2 linked regions of the Phytohabitans rumicis genome follow. The protein of the gene in region 1 interacts with the protein of each later gene in a pairwise test. Links are inferred from orthologs where the notes say so. Each region holds a gene or a part of one and is shown on either strand. Other genes may lie near its edges.

Evidence for each region.
Region 2: the proteins of nth (region 1) and aceE interact in binary tests that used the Escherichia coli proteins (3 or more experiments, as listed by UniProt). The link is inferred for Phytohabitans rumicis from one-to-one orthologs.

What each region holds. Positions count from the first base shown.
Region 1 is NZ_BLPG01000001.1:4,688,797-4,696,164, forward strand. The notes cover bases 4,215-7,015. They hold nth (endonuclease III), read left to right. Parts: upstream 4,215-5,127; coding sequence 5,128-5,904; downstream 5,905-7,015. Other genes in these bases: Prum_RS21125 (CapA family protein), read left to right, coding at 4,215-5,097; Prum_RS21135 (TlpA family protein disulfide reductase), read left to right, coding at 5,919-6,500; Prum_RS21140 (NUDIX hydrolase), read left to right, coding at 6,497-7,015. In the rest of the region: Prum_RS21105 (TIGR03084 family metal-binding protein), read right to left, coding at 944-1,732; Prum_RS21110 (TetR/AcrR family transcriptional regulator), read right to left, coding at 1,736-2,347; Prum_RS21115 (Crp/Fnr family transcriptional regulator), read right to left, coding at 2,426-3,103; Prum_RS21120 (adenosylcobinamide amidohydrolase), read left to right, coding at 3,221-3,898; more of Prum_RS21125, read left to right, coding at 3,994-4,214; more of Prum_RS21140, read left to right, coding at 7,016-7,174; Prum_RS21145 (MarP family serine protease), read left to right, coding at 7,231-7,368. UniProt on the Escherichia coli protein: DNA repair enzyme that has both DNA N-glycosylase activity and AP-lyase activity. The DNA N-glycosylase activity releases various damaged pyrimidines from DNA by cleaving the N-glycosidic bond, leaving an AP (apurinic/apyrimidinic) site.
Region 2 is NZ_BLPG01000001.1:6,181,149-6,189,044, reverse strand. Bases 2,925-6,253 are described here. They hold aceE (pyruvate dehydrogenase (acetyl-transferring), homodimeric type), read left to right. Parts: upstream 2,925-3,311; coding sequence 3,312-6,053; downstream 6,054-6,253. Other genes in these bases: Prum_RS28145 (hypothetical protein), read left to right, coding at 6,117-6,253; Prum_RS28155 (YjbQ family protein), read left to right, coding at 2,925-3,187. In the rest of the region: Prum_RS28165 (alkaline phosphatase D family protein), read left to right, coding at 1-1,233; Prum_RS28160 (DUF4139 domain-containing protein), read right to left, coding at 1,234-2,760; more of Prum_RS28155, read left to right, coding at 2,783-2,924; more of Prum_RS28145, read left to right, coding at 6,254-6,578; Prum_RS28140 (family 1 glycosylhydrolase), read left to right, coding at 7,011-7,896. UniProt on the Escherichia coli protein: Component of the pyruvate dehydrogenase (PDH) complex, that catalyzes the overall conversion of pyruvate to acetyl-CoA and CO(2).

The sequences.
Region 1 (7,368 bases):
GGTCCGGACCAGGGCCGCCTTGGCGTCGATGTCCAGCCCGCCGAGCACGAACGTCATCGCGTTGCGGTACCCGCCGATGGTGTTGACGCCGACCTTGAGAGTGGGCGGCGGGGGCGTGCCGCGGACCCCGCTGACGCGTACCCGGTCCGGTCCGTCGGGCGTGAGCGTCACCGTGTCCAGGTGCGTGACCACGTCCGGACCGAGGTACGCCGGCGCGCCCACCTCGTACACGAGTTGGGCGGTGACCGTGTCGACCGTGACCGCGCCGCCCGTGCCGGGGTGCTTGGTGATCACGCTGGAGCCGTCGGCGTGCACCTCCGCGACGGGGAAGCCCGGCCGCCGCCCGCCGTCCGGCAGCTCGGTGAAGAAGCTGAAGTTGCCGCCGGTGGCCTGGGCGCCGCACTCCAGGATGTGGCCGGCGACGGTGGCCCCGGCCAGCGCGTCGAGGTCGGCCCGGTCCCAGCCAAAGTGCGCGATCGCCGGCCCCACCACCAAGGACGCGTCGGTGACCCGGCCGGTGACCACGACGTCGGCGCCGGCCGTAAGGCAGGACGCGATCCCGAACGCGCCGAGGTAGGCGTTGGCGACCAGGGCACCGGGGTGGTCCACGGCGTCGCCGGTGACGTACCCGATCCTGGTGCGGAGGCCGAGCCGGTCGGCGAGCGCGGTGAGCGCGGCGGCCAGGCCCGCCGGGTTGAGGCCGCCCGCGTTGGTCACGATGCGTACGCCGCGGTCGGCCGCCGTGCCGAGGCAGTCCTCCATCTGGCGCAGGAACGTGCGCGCGTACCCCAGCGAGGGTCCTTGAGGCGGTCGCGACCGAGGATCAGCATGGTCAGCTCGGCCAGGTAGTCGCCGGTGAGCACGTCGAGCTGACCGCCGTCGAGCATCTCCCGCCAGGCCGAGAAGCGGTCGCCGTAAAAGCCGGACGCGTTGCCGATCCGGATCATGGCCGCGCACCGGAGGGCTGGCGGCCGATGCCGGGCGGCCCGGCGAACGCCTGCGCGACGTCGAGCCACTCGTCGGCGACCGGGCCGGTGGCGACGAGGGCCAGGTCGGCGCGGTGCCGGCGCTGCGTGACGAGCAGGCAGAAGTCCAACGCCGGGCCGGTGACCCGGTCGGTGGCGTCGCTCGGACCGTACTCCCAGATGCCGGACGGGCTGATCAGCTCGACCCGGACCGGCGCCGCCGGCGCCGCGCGGCCGTGGGTCAGGAAGCTGTGCGTGAGGGTACGGACGCCGAGGTACGCGATGTGCCGCAGGCGCTCGGTCGGGGTGCGCCGGTGCCCGAGGGTGTCCGCGACGTCCTGGCCGTGCGCCCAGGTCTCCATGATCCGGCCGGTGGCCATCGAGACGGGCGACATGGCGGTGCCGTACCAGGGCAGCTTGGCCCCTGGCGGCGCGGCGGCCAGCGCCTCGGCGAGCGCCGCGCGCCCGGCCCGCCAGCGGGCGAGCAGCTCGGCGGGCGGCGCCAGGAACTCTTCGGTGCCCCGGTCGACGAAGTGCTCGGGGTCAACCGCGGACCCGGCCAGCGAGGCGAAGAACGCGTCCGGGTCGGTGGCGGAGAGCGTCGCGACGTGGTCGGTCCAGGCCAGGTGCGCGATCTGGTGCCCGATGGTCCAGCCGTCGGCGGGCGTCAGCCGGGCCCAGTGCGCATCCGGCAGCGGGCCGACCCGGGCGTCCAGGTCCGCCGACTCGTCGGCGAGATCGGCGAGCAGTACGGCGAGATCGACCATCGATTACCTCCCGCTGGCGAGGACGGTGGCGAGCTGCCGCTTCCACGCGGCGAGCAGGGCGGTGCGGCGGTGCGAGTCGTCCGAGAGCAGGTTGGCGACGCCGAGCCCGCGGAGCAGATCGAGGGTGGCCTGCACGGCCTCCCGTACGCCCGGGGTGCGCTCGTCCGCACCCAGCAGGTCGACGGTCAGCCGGTGCATCTCCCGGCCGACCTTGGCCTCCAACGGCACCAGCGCGGCGCGCAGCTCCGCGTCGGTGCGGGCGGCCACCCACAACTCCAGGGCCGCGACGAAGAGCGGCCCGGTGAACGCGGCGGCGAGCATGTCGATCAGCCGGTCGAGCCGCTGGGTGCCCGCCGGGAGCAGGGCCGCCTCGGTGCGGATCTCCTCCGCGCGGCGCTCGGCGAGGTGCCCGACGGCCGCCATGACCAGAGACGCCTTGGTCGGGTAGTGGTGTAGCTGGGCGCCGCGCGAGACACCGGCCCGAGCGGCGACGACCGTGGTGGTCGTGCCCGACCAGCCGCGCTCGACCAGGCACTCCACGGTCGCCTCCAGAAGGCGGGCCTGGGTGGCGCGACTGCGCTGCTGTTGTGGCGTCCGTACCGGCACGGTTGCCAGCCTCCCGCGTGAAAAACAAACAGTCAAGCCTGCTTGTTTTTGATCAGAGCGAACGGCTCGGGCAACCGAGCCGGGTGCTCAGACGCGGGCGCGGCGGGCCAGCCGCTCCGGGTCGAGGATGATGACGCTCTTGCCGTCCAGCCGGAGCCAGCCGCGGGACGCGAAGTCGGCCAGCGCCTTGTTGACCGTCTCGCGGGACGCGCCGACGAGCTGGGCCAGCTCCTCCTGGGTGAGGTCGTGGGTCACCCGCAGCACGCCGCCGTCGCGGGTGCCGAACCGGCCGGCCATCTGGAGCAGGTTCTTCGCTACCCGGCCGGGCACGTCCGTGAAGATCAGGTCGGCGAGCGCGTCGTTGGTGCGGCGGAGCCGGCGGGCCAGCACGCGTAGGAGCTGCTCGGCGATCTCCGGACGGTTGTTGAGCCACGGCCGCAGGGCCTGCTTGCGCAGCCGGGCCAGGCGGGTGTCGGTGACCGCGGTCGCCGTGGCGGTGCGTGGACCCGGGTCGAAGAGGGACAGCTCGCCGAGCATGTCGGACGGCCCCATGACGGAGATGAGGTTTTGCCGGCCGTCGGCGGCGCGCCGACCCAACTTGATCTTGCCGGACAGCACGATGTAGAGGCTGTCGCCGGGCTCGCCCTCGTTGAACACGACCTCGCCCTTGCGGGTCTCGATCGTCTCCATCTCCTTGGCGAGCGCTTCCGCCGCCTCGGGGTCGACGCCCTGGAAGATCCCGCTGCGGGCCAGTACCTCGTCCATCGCGCCCCACCTCCGCCTGCGTCGTTTCGACGCGCGGAGTAAGTCTAGGCGTACCGGGGGGAGAATCGGGCGTCCACCCCCGGAAACTTGATCTGCGCGAGCCGTAGGCTTCGGTGGATGCCCGTCGAGCCGATCTTGACTATGCGCCGCGAGGACGGATACGACATTCCGCTGCTCGTGTGGCGGCTCGACGAGCCGTTGCTGGCGATCTCGTCGGCCCCGCTGGGCGGCGGGATCGGCGTACGAGGGTGGGTGGTCAACGCGACCGTGCCCATGTCGTACCGCCGGGACGATCCGGACGTGCACCTCACCGAGCTGGCCGAGTGTCTCGGGCTGACCGGCCCCGGCATCGGACTGCTCACCGGCGTCGACGTCGCCGAGGTGGTGTCGGCCGGCGACGGCGGCGTACGGGTCTGGGCCACCGTCGGGCTCGGCGACCCGATCTGGGCGGCGGCCCCGCCGTCGGACGCCCCGCCGGCCGCCGGCACGGTCAACATCGTCGTGCGCGTGCCGGTCCGCCTGTCCGACGCCGCGCTGGTCAACGCCGTCGCCACGGCCACCGAGGCGAAGGCGCAGGCCTTGTGGGACCTCGGCCTCCCCGCCACGGGTACGGCCACCGACGCCGTCTCGATCCTCTGCGCGCACGACGGGCCGCCCGCCGCGTACGGTGGCCCGCGCTCGGAGTGGGGCGCGCGGGTCGCCCGCGCCGTCCACGCCGCCGTACGGGCCGGCGGCGGCACCGGCAAAGGGTCCGGAATGCCCTGGTCAGAGCGCGGTCCCGGGCGGCGTGCGTAGCGGCCGGCAGGTATTGTCCCTGGGCGATGAGTCCCAGTCAGCGAGCCTACGGCGCCGGTCGATGGATCGGCGTCGCGTGCGCCGCGCTGGCGGTGATGGCGGGCGTCGCGGTGGGCGCCGTCGCCATCCTCGGCGAGGAGCACCGGTCGGCCGCGCCGGTGTGGCGGGACAGCGCGGTAGAGGACACGGCCGAGCCCACCGCCGCGCCGCCATCCGGCAAGGCGGCCGGCCGGAGCATCTCGCTGTCCGCCACCGGCGACATCATCATGGGCAACGCGCCCGGCAAGCTTCCGCCGAACAGCGGCGAGGGCTTCTTCGATTCGGTACGCGCCGCGCTGGCCGCCGACCTCGTCATGGGCAACCTGGAGGAGCCGCTCACCGACGACACCGGCGCCGGCAAGTGTGGGCCCAAGTCCACCAACTGCTACCAGTACCGGGTGCCCCCGTCGTACGCCGGGCACCTGCGGGACGCCGGCTTCGAGGTGCTCAACATGGCCAACAATCACGGGCACGACTACGGCGCGGCCGGGTTCCGCAACACCCAGCAGGCGCTGACCGAGCACGGGCTGAAGCACACCGGCGCGCCCGACGAGATCACGGTGGTGGACGTCGAGGGCGTACGGGTGGCGGTGGCGGGCTTCTCGTCGTACTCGTGGTCCAACAGCCTGGTCGACATCGTCGCGGCGGCCGAGGTGGTGGAAAAGGCGGCGGGCCTGGCCGACCTGGTGGTCGTGCAGGTGCACATGGGCGCGGAGGGCGCCGACAAGCGCCACGTCAAGCCGGGCACCGAGCGGTACCTGGGGGAGAACAGGGGCGACCCGGTCAAGTTCTCCCACGCCATGATCGACGCGGGCGCCGACCTCATCGTGGGCCACGGGCCGCACGTGCTCCGGGCGATGGAGTTCTACCAGGGCCGGCTTATCGCGTACAGCCTGGGCAACTTCGCCGGCGGCGCCGGGACGCTCCGCAAGGACGGGCCGCTCGGGCTGGGCGGGGTGCTCAAGGTCTCGCTGACCGCGGACGGCACCTGGGCGGGCGGCCAGCTCACCTCCACCTACCTGAACGCGGGCGGCCTGCCGGCCCTGGACGACGAGCACCGCGGCGCCGAGGCGGTACGGGAGCTGAGCGAGTCGGACTTCCCCACGACGGGCGCCACCCTGGAGCGCACCGGCAAGATCAGCGTCTCCTCTGCCGGCTGAGTGTCACAGCCTGGGCGTACTCTTTCGCGCGTGGCCCGTGCATCCAGTGACCTGTCCCGCAAGCGCCGGGCGCGCAAGATGGCGCGCGTGCTGGAGGAGACCCACCCCGACGCGCACTGCGAGCTCAACCACGAGACCCCGCTCCAGCTCGCGGTGGCGACGATCCTGTCCGCACAGACCACCGACGTGCGGGTCAACGAGGTCACGCCCAAGCTGTTCGCCCGCTACCCGACCGCGGCCGACTACGCCGGCGCCGACCGGGCCGAGCTCGAAGGGCTACTCAAGCCGACCGGCTTCTTTCGCAACAAGACCAACTCGGTGATGCGGCTCGGCCAGGTGCTGGTCGAGCAGTACGACGGCGAGGTGCCGCGCACGCTCGACGAGCTGGTCAGGCTCCCCGGCATCGGTCGCAAGACCGCCAACGTGATCCTGGGCAACGCGTTCGGCGTGCCGGGCATCACCGTCGACACCCACTTCCAGCGGCTCGTGCGGCGGTGGGAGTGGACGGAGCAGACCGACCCGGTGAAGATCGAGCACGCCATCGGCGCGCTCATCGAAAAGCGAGAGTGGACGATGCTCTCGCACCGCGTGATCTTCCACGGCCGCCGGGTCTGCCACGCCCGCAAGCCGGCCTGTGGGGCGTGCACGCTGACCAAGATGTGCCCGTCGTACGGGACCGGTCCGACCGAGGCGGCCGCCGCGGCCAAGCTGCTCAAGGGTCCCCGCGCCCGCGAGCTGGCGGTGGCCGCCGGCGTCGATCCCGAGCTGGTGCCGGCCGGGGCGATGGCGGCGCCGGACGTGCCGTGAAAGCCGGACGTGCCGTGAAAACAGCGTCCTTACTGGCGTTGCTGTTGGTCGCTGGATGTAGCGGCGGTGGCGGCGAGCCGGCGCAGCCCGAGGCGGCGCCGCCGTTCGCGGACTGTGCCGCGGTGACCACGCCGCCCGCCGGCTCCGGCGCCGCGGCCGCGACGGCTGGTGACGCCCAGCCGCTGCCGGACGTCGCGCTGCCGTGCTTCACCGGGGGCGAGACGGTCTCGGTGCGGGCGATCCGCGGTCCGGCCATCGTCAACCTGTGGGGCTCCTGGTGCCCGCCGTGCCGGGATGAGCTGCCGGCCTTCCAGCGCTTCGCCGACCGGGCCGCCGGCAAGGTGACCGTCATCGGCGTCGACACCCGCGACGACCGGTCGGCCGCCACCTCGCTCGCCACGGACGCCGGCCTGACGTACCCCAATCTGTACGACCCGTCCGAGCAGCTGCGGATCAAACTGCGGGTGACCGCGCTGCCGGCGACGCTCTTCGTCGACCGGGAGGGGCGGGTCCGGCACCTCTACAACTCGACCGCGCTCGACGACGCCACGCTCGCGACCCTCGCCGCCCGCCACCTGGGAGTGACGCTGCCGTGACCCGAGCAAACGGGGTGCCGGAGTGGCTGCGACCCCTGCTGGACCGGTTGGGTACGGCGCGGGTCGAAGACTTCACCCGCCTGCCCACCCCACCCGAGGGCGGCCGGGCGAGCGCCGTACTCGTGCTGCTGGGAGAGCAGCACGGCGAGCCTGACGTGTTGATGCTGCAGCGGGCCGAAACCCTCCGGACGCACGCCGGCCAGCCCGCCTTTCCGGGGGGCGCGAGCGACCCCGGCGACGCCGACGCGGCGGCGACCGCGCTGCGGGAGGCGGAGGAGGAGGTCGGCCTCGCGCCGGCCAGCGTGACCGTCCTCGCTCAGCTGCCGCAGCTGTGGATTCCGGTCAGTGACTTCGTGGTGACGCCGGTGCTGGCATGGTGGCATGCGCCACACGAAGTGCATCCGCGGGCTCCGGAAGAGGTCGCCCGGGTCGCCCGGCTGCCGGTCGCCGAGCTGGTCGATCCGGCCAACCGCCTGCAGGTACGGCATCCGAGCGGCTGGGTCGGTCCGGCGTTTCAGGTGCGCGGGATGCTCGTCTGGGGGTTCACCGCGGGGGTGCTCTCCGCGCTGCTCGAGATGGCGGGCTGGGCCCGGCCGTGGCCCCGGGATCGGATCGCTGAGCTGCCCGTCAGCACTCCGCAGCCGGCTCCGGCAGCGGGCACCGACGTCGGCTGACGGGCTCGGACAGCGCGTCGGCTTCAGTGGTGGCCGGACCCCCGTACCCTTGACGCGTGTCCGCCATCGATGTCGCTCTTGTGCTCCTCATGCTGTTGTTCGCTATCAGCGGATACCGACAGGGATTCGTTATTGGGGCACTGTCCTTCGCCGGCTTCTTCGGCGGCGCGCTGATCGGTCTGCAACTGGGACCG
Region 2 (7,896 bases), 1.5 Mb from region 1 along the record:
ATCGGGCGCACGCGGACCGCGCCGGCGCCGTGGACGCTCGGCGGCGCGCTGGCGATGGCGTTCGTCTCGTGCTCGCAGTACGAGCACGGCTACTTCACCGCGTACCGGCGGCTCGCCGAGGAGATGCCGGACCTCGTCCTGCACCTCGGCGACTACCAGTACGAGTACACAAAGGACACCTACAACATCCCGGGCGGCAACCCGCGCGACCACGAGGGTCCGGAGACGGAGACGCTGGCGAACTACCGGCAGCGGCACGCGCAGTACAAGGCCGACGCCGATTTGCAGGCCGCGCACGCCGCCGCGCCGTGGCTGGTGGTGTGGGACGACCACGAGGTGGACAACAACTGGGCCGACGAGGTGCCGGAGAACACGCAGCCGAACTTCCTCGCCCGGCGTGCGGCGGCGTTCCAGGCGTACTGGGAGAACATGCCGCTGCGCCGCAGCTCGATCCCGCAGGGCATCGACATGCAACTGTTCCGGCGGGTCCACTGGGGACGGTTGGCGACGTTCCACATGCTCGACACCCGCCAGTACCGGGACGACCAGGGCTGCGGCGACGGCTACAAGGCTTGCCCGGCCGCCGTCGACCCGGCGCGTTCCATCACCGGCGCCGAGCAGGAGGCGTGGCTGCTCGACGGGTTCCGGCGGTCGTCGGCCCGCTGGGACATCCTGGGCCAGCAGGTCTTCTTCGCCCAGCGTGACAACAACGCCGGCCCGGCGACGGTCACCAGCCAGGACTCCTGGGACGGGTACGTCGCCTCGCGCGACCGCATCACCCGCGGCTGGCTCGCGGCCGGGGTACGCAACACGGTCGTGCTCACCGGTGACGTCCACGCGCACTGGGCCAGCGACCTCAAGCTGGACTACGCCGACCCGACGTCGCGGACGGTCGGCACCGAGCTGGTCTGCTCGTCGGTCTCGTCGACCGGCAACGGGGCCGACTCGGACCCGGCGACCCACCCGTTCCTGAGCATCAACCCGCACCTGCGCTTCTACAACAACCAGCGCGGGTACGTCCTGACGAAGATCGCGGCCGACCGCCTGGACGCGGACTTCAAGGTGGTGCCGTACGTGACGACGCCCGGCGCGCCCGTCTACACCCGCGCCTCGTTCGCCGTGGAGGACCGGGTGCCGGGCCTGCACCAGACGTACGACCGCCCGCGTGACCTGGGAGTGCTGTCGCGGGAAGGCATCCCGGACACCGTCGAGCAGGAAACCGTCCGCCCGTAACTACTCGCGCCAGCCGGACATCTCGACACCCCGGGCGAGTTCGACACGGAGGCCCATGGTGACCTCTTTGGACTCGCCCGGCTCGAGCTCCAGCTTCCAGCTCAGCACGCCCATCTCGGTGCGGTCGACGGGTGCCGGGTCCACTTTGAACGCCCGCACCGTGATGCCCTCGTCCCGGGAGACCGGGATCTGGTCCAGCACGGTCACCCGGGCCGGGCGGGGCGTGTGGTTGGCGACCGTGGTCCGGTACTCCACCTCGCGGCGCCGGGTCGAGCCGAGGGCCGCCTTCGTCGCCGTACGCCGGGTCAGCTTGCGCTCGACCCGGATCCGGTCGTCGATGCCGAGCGCCAGCTCGACCTCCTCGCCGGGCGCCCACGTCTCCAGGTGGGTGCTGCCCACGAAGTCGGCGTCGTGAAAGACCGAGGCCCGGCCGGGCAGCAGGGTGTGCGCCGAGCCGTTCACCGCGGTGGCGCGCAGGTGGGCGTCGCTCGCGTGGGCCGGCGCGGTGACGTAGTCCAGTCCGGCGGTCAGGTCGAGGACGGCGACGGTGGACCGGTGGGCGGTGCCGTCGGCGGGCACGGCCACCGGGTGCTCCGGCCGGTACGTCGCGGCGGCGATCCCCTGCTCGACGGCGCTCACGCCCTCCTCGACATATTCAAGAGAGGCGTCCAGGCTGCGGGACGCGGCCACCGCTCGGGCGACCGGCAGCGGGCGGATCCGGTCCAGGTACCACGGCTCCAGCTCCGGCACGGTCGTGGTGGTCGACGGGCGGGCGGTGGACAGCAGCAGCTCGCACTCCGGCCAGTCCTCGCCGGTCCGCTGGGTCACCAGGCCGAACCAGGTGACCGTCAGTCGCTCCTCCGCCAGCCGTACATCGTATGTGGACTCCCAGCCGGCACCGTCCACGACGTACGAGAGCTCCAGCTCGACCGCCTCGGCGGCGGAGACCGAAAGGCTCACCGCGGCGACGACCTGGTCGGGGGCGCGCTTGCCGGTGAGCTGCGCCAGCCGGCGCTCGATCGCCGCCTTGCGGTCGCCGGCCTCGCCGGCGCGCAGCGCGAGGTCGCGCTGCCGTGCCTTGCTCGCGGTGAGCTGTTCGACGATCGAGTCCGCGAACGCCGTCACCGCCGCCGGGTCGGTCTCGCCGGCGGCCAGCGAGCGGGCGTACGTGCCGCCGGCGCGCTGCGCGAGCGTGGCGAGGAACTCGGCCCGCTGCTGCTCGACCACGGTCGCGTCGGCGAGCCCGGCCAGCTCGGTGGCGAGCGCCCGGCGCTGCTCCTCCAGCTCGGCCACGGTCTGGTCGGTGGGGCGAGGCTGGTGGCGGGTGAGCACATCGACACCCAGCACGGTGGCCGGCCCGTGGCCGCCGACGCGCACCGAGTCACGGTGCAGCCCGAGCGGGAGTGGTCCGATGTGGACCACGCTGGTGCCGCCGGGCAGGGGGAGCTTGCCGCGCCTGGTCACCCGGGCACGGTCCGGGTAGACGGTGACCGCCACGATGGGGGCGTCGAGCACCACGGGATCCACGATGTCAAACATACTGGCGCGCATGCGCACTGAGGTGATCACAGTGAGGACCGGCGGACGTCCAATCGTTAAGGACATCACCGCCGAGGCGTCGGCGTTTGTGAGCGGCGAAGGGGACGGGCTGCTGCACGTGTTCGTGCCGCACGCGACGGCGGGCGTGGCGATCATCGAGACCGGCGCCGGCTCCGACGACGACCTGCTGACCGCCCTGGACGAGCTGCTGCCGACCGACGACCGGTGGCGGCACCGGCACGGCACCAAGGGGCACGGCCGCGATCATGTGCTGCCGGCGTTCGTGCCGCCGTACGCCTCGCTGCCGGTGATCGGCGGCCGGATCGCCCTGGGTACATGGCAGTCGATCTGCCTCGTCGACACCAACGGCGATAACCCGACCCGGCAGGTGCGGTTCTCTTTCCTTGCGGGCTAACGCAATGTTACCGGCTGGTATGTGTGTCGAGCGTCGCGTCGCGGTCCACCAGGCGTGACGAGGCCCGTCACACAAGGCAGGATGGAGGACGAGACCTATCCCACACTCAATAGAGGGAGCGCTGGTGGCTACCGAACGCAAGCGCCCGGTAATCAGCGATGGCCTACCGAGCCAGCTTCTCGACATCGACCCCGAAGAGACCCGGGAGTGGATCGAGTCGCTCGACGCGGTCATCGACGAGCGCGGCGCCAAACGCGCCCGCTACGTCATGCTGAGCCTGCTGGAACGCGCCCGCGAGCGCCAGGTCGGGGTGCCGCCCCTGACCACCACGGACTACATCAACACCATCCCGCCGGAGCAGGAGCCGTGGTTCCCCGGCGACGAGTTCGTCGAGCGCCGCATCCGGGCGTACATGCGCTGGAACGCCGCGATGCTCGTGCACCGCGCCCAGCGCCCGGAGATCGGCGTGGGTGGCCACATCTCGACGTACGCGAGCGCGGCCTCCCTCTACGAGGTGGGCATGAACCACTTCTTCCGGGGCAAGAGCCACCCCGGCGGCGGTGACCACATCTTCTTCCAGGGTCACGCCTCCCCCGGCATGTACGCCCGGGCGTTTCTGGAGGGGCGGCTGACCGAGGACCGGCTCGACGGGTTCCGGCAGGAGCTGTCGCACGCCGGGCTGGGCGGCGGGCTGCCGAGCTATCCGCACCCGCGCCTGATGCCGGACTTCTGGGAGTTTCCGACGGTCTCGATGGGCCTCGGCCCGCTGAACGCGATCTACCAGGCCCGGTTCAACCGGTACCTGCACCACCGGGGCATCAAGGACACGTCCGACCAGCACGTATGGGCGTTCCTCGGCGACGGCGAGATGGACGAGGTCGAGTCGCTCGGCGCGATCGGCCTGGCCGCCCGCGAAGAGCTGGACAACCTGACCTTCGTGATCAACTGCAACCTCCAGCGGCTGGACGGCCCGGTACGCGGCAACGGCAAGGTCATCCAGGAGCTGGAGGCGTTCTTCCGCGGCGCCGGCTGGAACGTGATCAAGGTGATCTGGGGCCGCGAGTGGGACCCGCTGCTGGCCGCCGACACCGACGGCGCGCTGGTCAACCTCATGAACACCACGCCGGACGGCGACTACCAGACGTACAAGGCGGAGTCCGGCGCGTTCGTCCGGGAGCACTTCTTCGGGCGTGACCCGCGCACCCGCAAGATGGTCGAGCACATGACCGACGAGGAGATCTGGAACCTCAAGCGCGGCGGCCACGACTACCGCAAGCTGTACGGGGCGTACAAGGCGGCCACCGAGCACACCGGCCAGCCGACCGTGATCCTCGCCAAGACCATCAAGGGCTGGACGCTCGGCTCGCACTTCGAGGGCCGCAACGCCACCCACCAGATGAAGAAGCTGACGCTGGACGACCTCAAGTCCTTCCGCGACCGGCTCTATCTGGACATCCCGGACTCGGCGCTCGAAGCCAACCCGTACCTGCCGCCGTACTTCCACCCGGGCGAGAAGTCGGAGGAGATCCAGTACCTGCGCGAGCGGCGCGAGGCGCTCGGCGGCTTCCTGCCGTCGCGGCGTACGACCACGATCCCGCTGCAGATCCCGGGCGCGGAGCGGTTCGCCGACGTCAAGCGCGGCTCGGGCAAGCAGAAGGTGGCCACCACGATGGCCTTCGTCCGCCTGCTCAAGGACCTCATGAAGGACAAGGAGTTCGGCAAGCGGTGGGTGCCGATCATCCCGGATGAGGCGCGCACGTTCGGCATGGATTCGCTCTTCCCGACCCAGAAGATCTACTCGCCGCACGGGCAGCGGTACACGTCCGTCGACCGGGAGCTCTTCCTGTCGTACAAGGAGTCGACCACCGGGCAGATCCTGCACGAGGGCATCAACGAGGCCGGCTCGGTCGCGTCGTTCACCGCCGCCGGCACCGCGTACGCCACGCACGGCGAGCCGATGATCCCGCTGTACATCTTCTACTCGATGTTCGGCTTCCAGCGCACCGGCGACGGGTTCTGGGCGGCGGCCGACCAGATGGCCCGCGGCTTCGTGCTCGGTGCCACGGCGGGGCGCACCACGCTCAACGGCGAGGGCCTGCAGCACGAGGACGGCCACTCGCACCTGATCGCGGCCACCAACCCGGCCGTCGTCGCGTACGACCCGGCGTTCGGGTTCGAGACGGCGCACATCGTCGAGGACGGCCTGCACCGCATGTACGGCGAGCGGCCGGAGAACATCTTCTACTACCTGACCGTCTACAACGAGCCGATCCTGCAGCCCGCCGAGCCGGCCGACCTCGACGTCGAGGGTGTGAAGCGCGGCCTCTACAAGTACCGCCCGGCGGCGATCGACGGCCCGCGGGCGCAGATCCTCGCCTCGGGTACCGGCATGCAGTGGGCGCTCAAGGCCCAGGACCTGCTCGCCCAGGACTGGGGCGTCTCGGCCGACGTGTGGTCGGTGACGTCGTGGACCGAGCTGCGCCGCGACGCCGTCCTGGTCGAGGAGCAGAACCTGATGCACCCCGGCACGCCGGCGCAGGTGCCGTACCTGACCGAGAAGCTCAAGAGCGCGCGGGGGCCGTTCGTGGCGGTCAGTGACTGGATGCGGGCGGTGCCGGACCTGATCGCGCGCTGGGTCCCGGGGAGCTACACCTCGCTGGGCACCGACGGGTTCGGCCTGTCCGACACCCGGCACGCGCTGCGCCGGCACTTCCACGTCGACGCCGAGTCGATCGCCGTGGCCACGCTGCGCCAGCTCGCCGTCCGCGGCGAGGTGCCGCCCTCGGTGCCCGCCGAGGCGGCCAAGAAGTACGCCATCGACGACGTGGGGGCGGCTCCCGTCGGGGAAACGGGCGGAGATTCCTGACCCTTCTCATGATCGGGGCGCCTCTCACCTGAGGGGCGCCCTTTTCATGGCAGGGTGACGAGCGTGGAGTGGGTGACCTTCGACCGGCGCGACCCCACCGTCGTGGTCGAGCTCATCCGGTCGGTCGCCGTTTCCGGCGATCCCGGGGAGTACGGCGACGGTGTCGAGGTCGTGATCGAGGCGCCCGGGCCGTCGTTTCTGCGGGACATCTTCGGCGCCGAGCCGGCGAGCGCCCACATCGCGGTGACCAAACCGGGCGGCGAGGTCGGCTACCCGTTCCATGTGCGCCTGGTCAGCGACCAGGGCGGCGACGCCGGCCGCCAAGCCCCCGCACGACGTGGCTGGGCGATCAGCAACTCGGCTGGCCTGGCGTTCCTGATGCAGAAGGGCGCGCCCGGCGCCGGGTACGACTGGGCCGACCTCCTGGACGGCGCGATCGCGGCGCTGACCGCGCTGCGTACCGACGCCGCCGACCCGGGCTGGCGCGCGGGTGTCGACCGGGCGGTCTTCCGGGCGTACTGGTAACAAGGGCTTCCCGGAGGTCCGCTCGCGGACTAGAGTGCGAGGAACTTTCACGTTCTTGGAGGAGTAGATGGGCTTCACCTGGGGCGTTTCGACCTCGGCGTACCAGATCGAGGGTGGAGTCGCCGAGGGCGGTCGCGGACTGTCCATCTGGGACACGTTCACGCACAAGAACGGGCTCCCGACCGGCGACATCGCCTGCGACCACTACCACCGGTACCCCGAGGACGTCGCGCTGCTGGCCGACCTGGGCGTGTCCGCGTACCGCTTCTCGGTCGCGTGGCCGCGCATCCAGCCGGACGGCAGCGGCCCCGCCAACAAGGACGGGATCGCCTTCTACGACCGCCTCGTCGACGCGCTGCTGGAAAAGGGCATCGACCCGGTGCTCACGCTCTTCCACTGGGATCTCCCGCAGGCCCTCGAAGACAGCGGCGGGTGGCTGAACCGCGACACCGCGTACCGCTTCGCCGAATACTCCGGCCTCGTCGCGGACGCGCTCGCCGACCGGGTCCGGCTCTGGATCACACTCAACGAGCCGTTCATCCACATGACCCTCGGGTACGCCACCGGCGAGCACGCCCCGGCCAGGCGCTCCTGTTCGGCGCGCTGCCGGCCGCCCACCACCAGCTGCTGGGCCACGGCCTGGCGGTCGCCGAGCTGCGCGCCCGGGGCGCCGCCGCGGTGGCGATCACCAACAACTACTCGCCCGCCTGGCCGCAGGGGGACACCGAGGCCGACCAGATCGCCGCGGCGACGTACCACGCGCTGCACAACCGGTTCTTCACCGATCCGCTCTTCGGCCGCGACTACCCCGAGATCGGGCTCGACCCCGCCGTGGTGCACGACGGCGACCTCGACATCATCGCCGCGCCGCTCGACGCGCTCGGCGTCAACTACTACAACCCCACCGGGGTACGCGCGCCGGCTGGCGTTGCCCCGCTGCCGTTCGACCTCGTTCCCCTGGACGGCTACCCGAAGACCGACTTCGGCTGGCCGGTCATCCCGGACGGGCTGCGCGAGCTGCTCGGCTGGCTCAAGCAGGAGTACGGCGAGGCCCTCCCGCCGATCCACGTCACCGAGAGCGGCTGCGCGTACGAGGGCGTCGACGACCCGCAGCGGGTGACCTATCTGGACGGTCACATCAAGGCTGTGCGGGCCGCCATCGAGGACGGCGTCGACGTGCGCGGCTACTTCGTCTGGTCGCTGCTGGACAACTTCGAGTGGGCGGAGGGCTACAGCAAGCGGTTCGGGCTGGTCCACGTCGACTTCGAGACGCAGGTACGTACCCCGAAGACCTCGTACGCCTGGTACCGGGACCTGA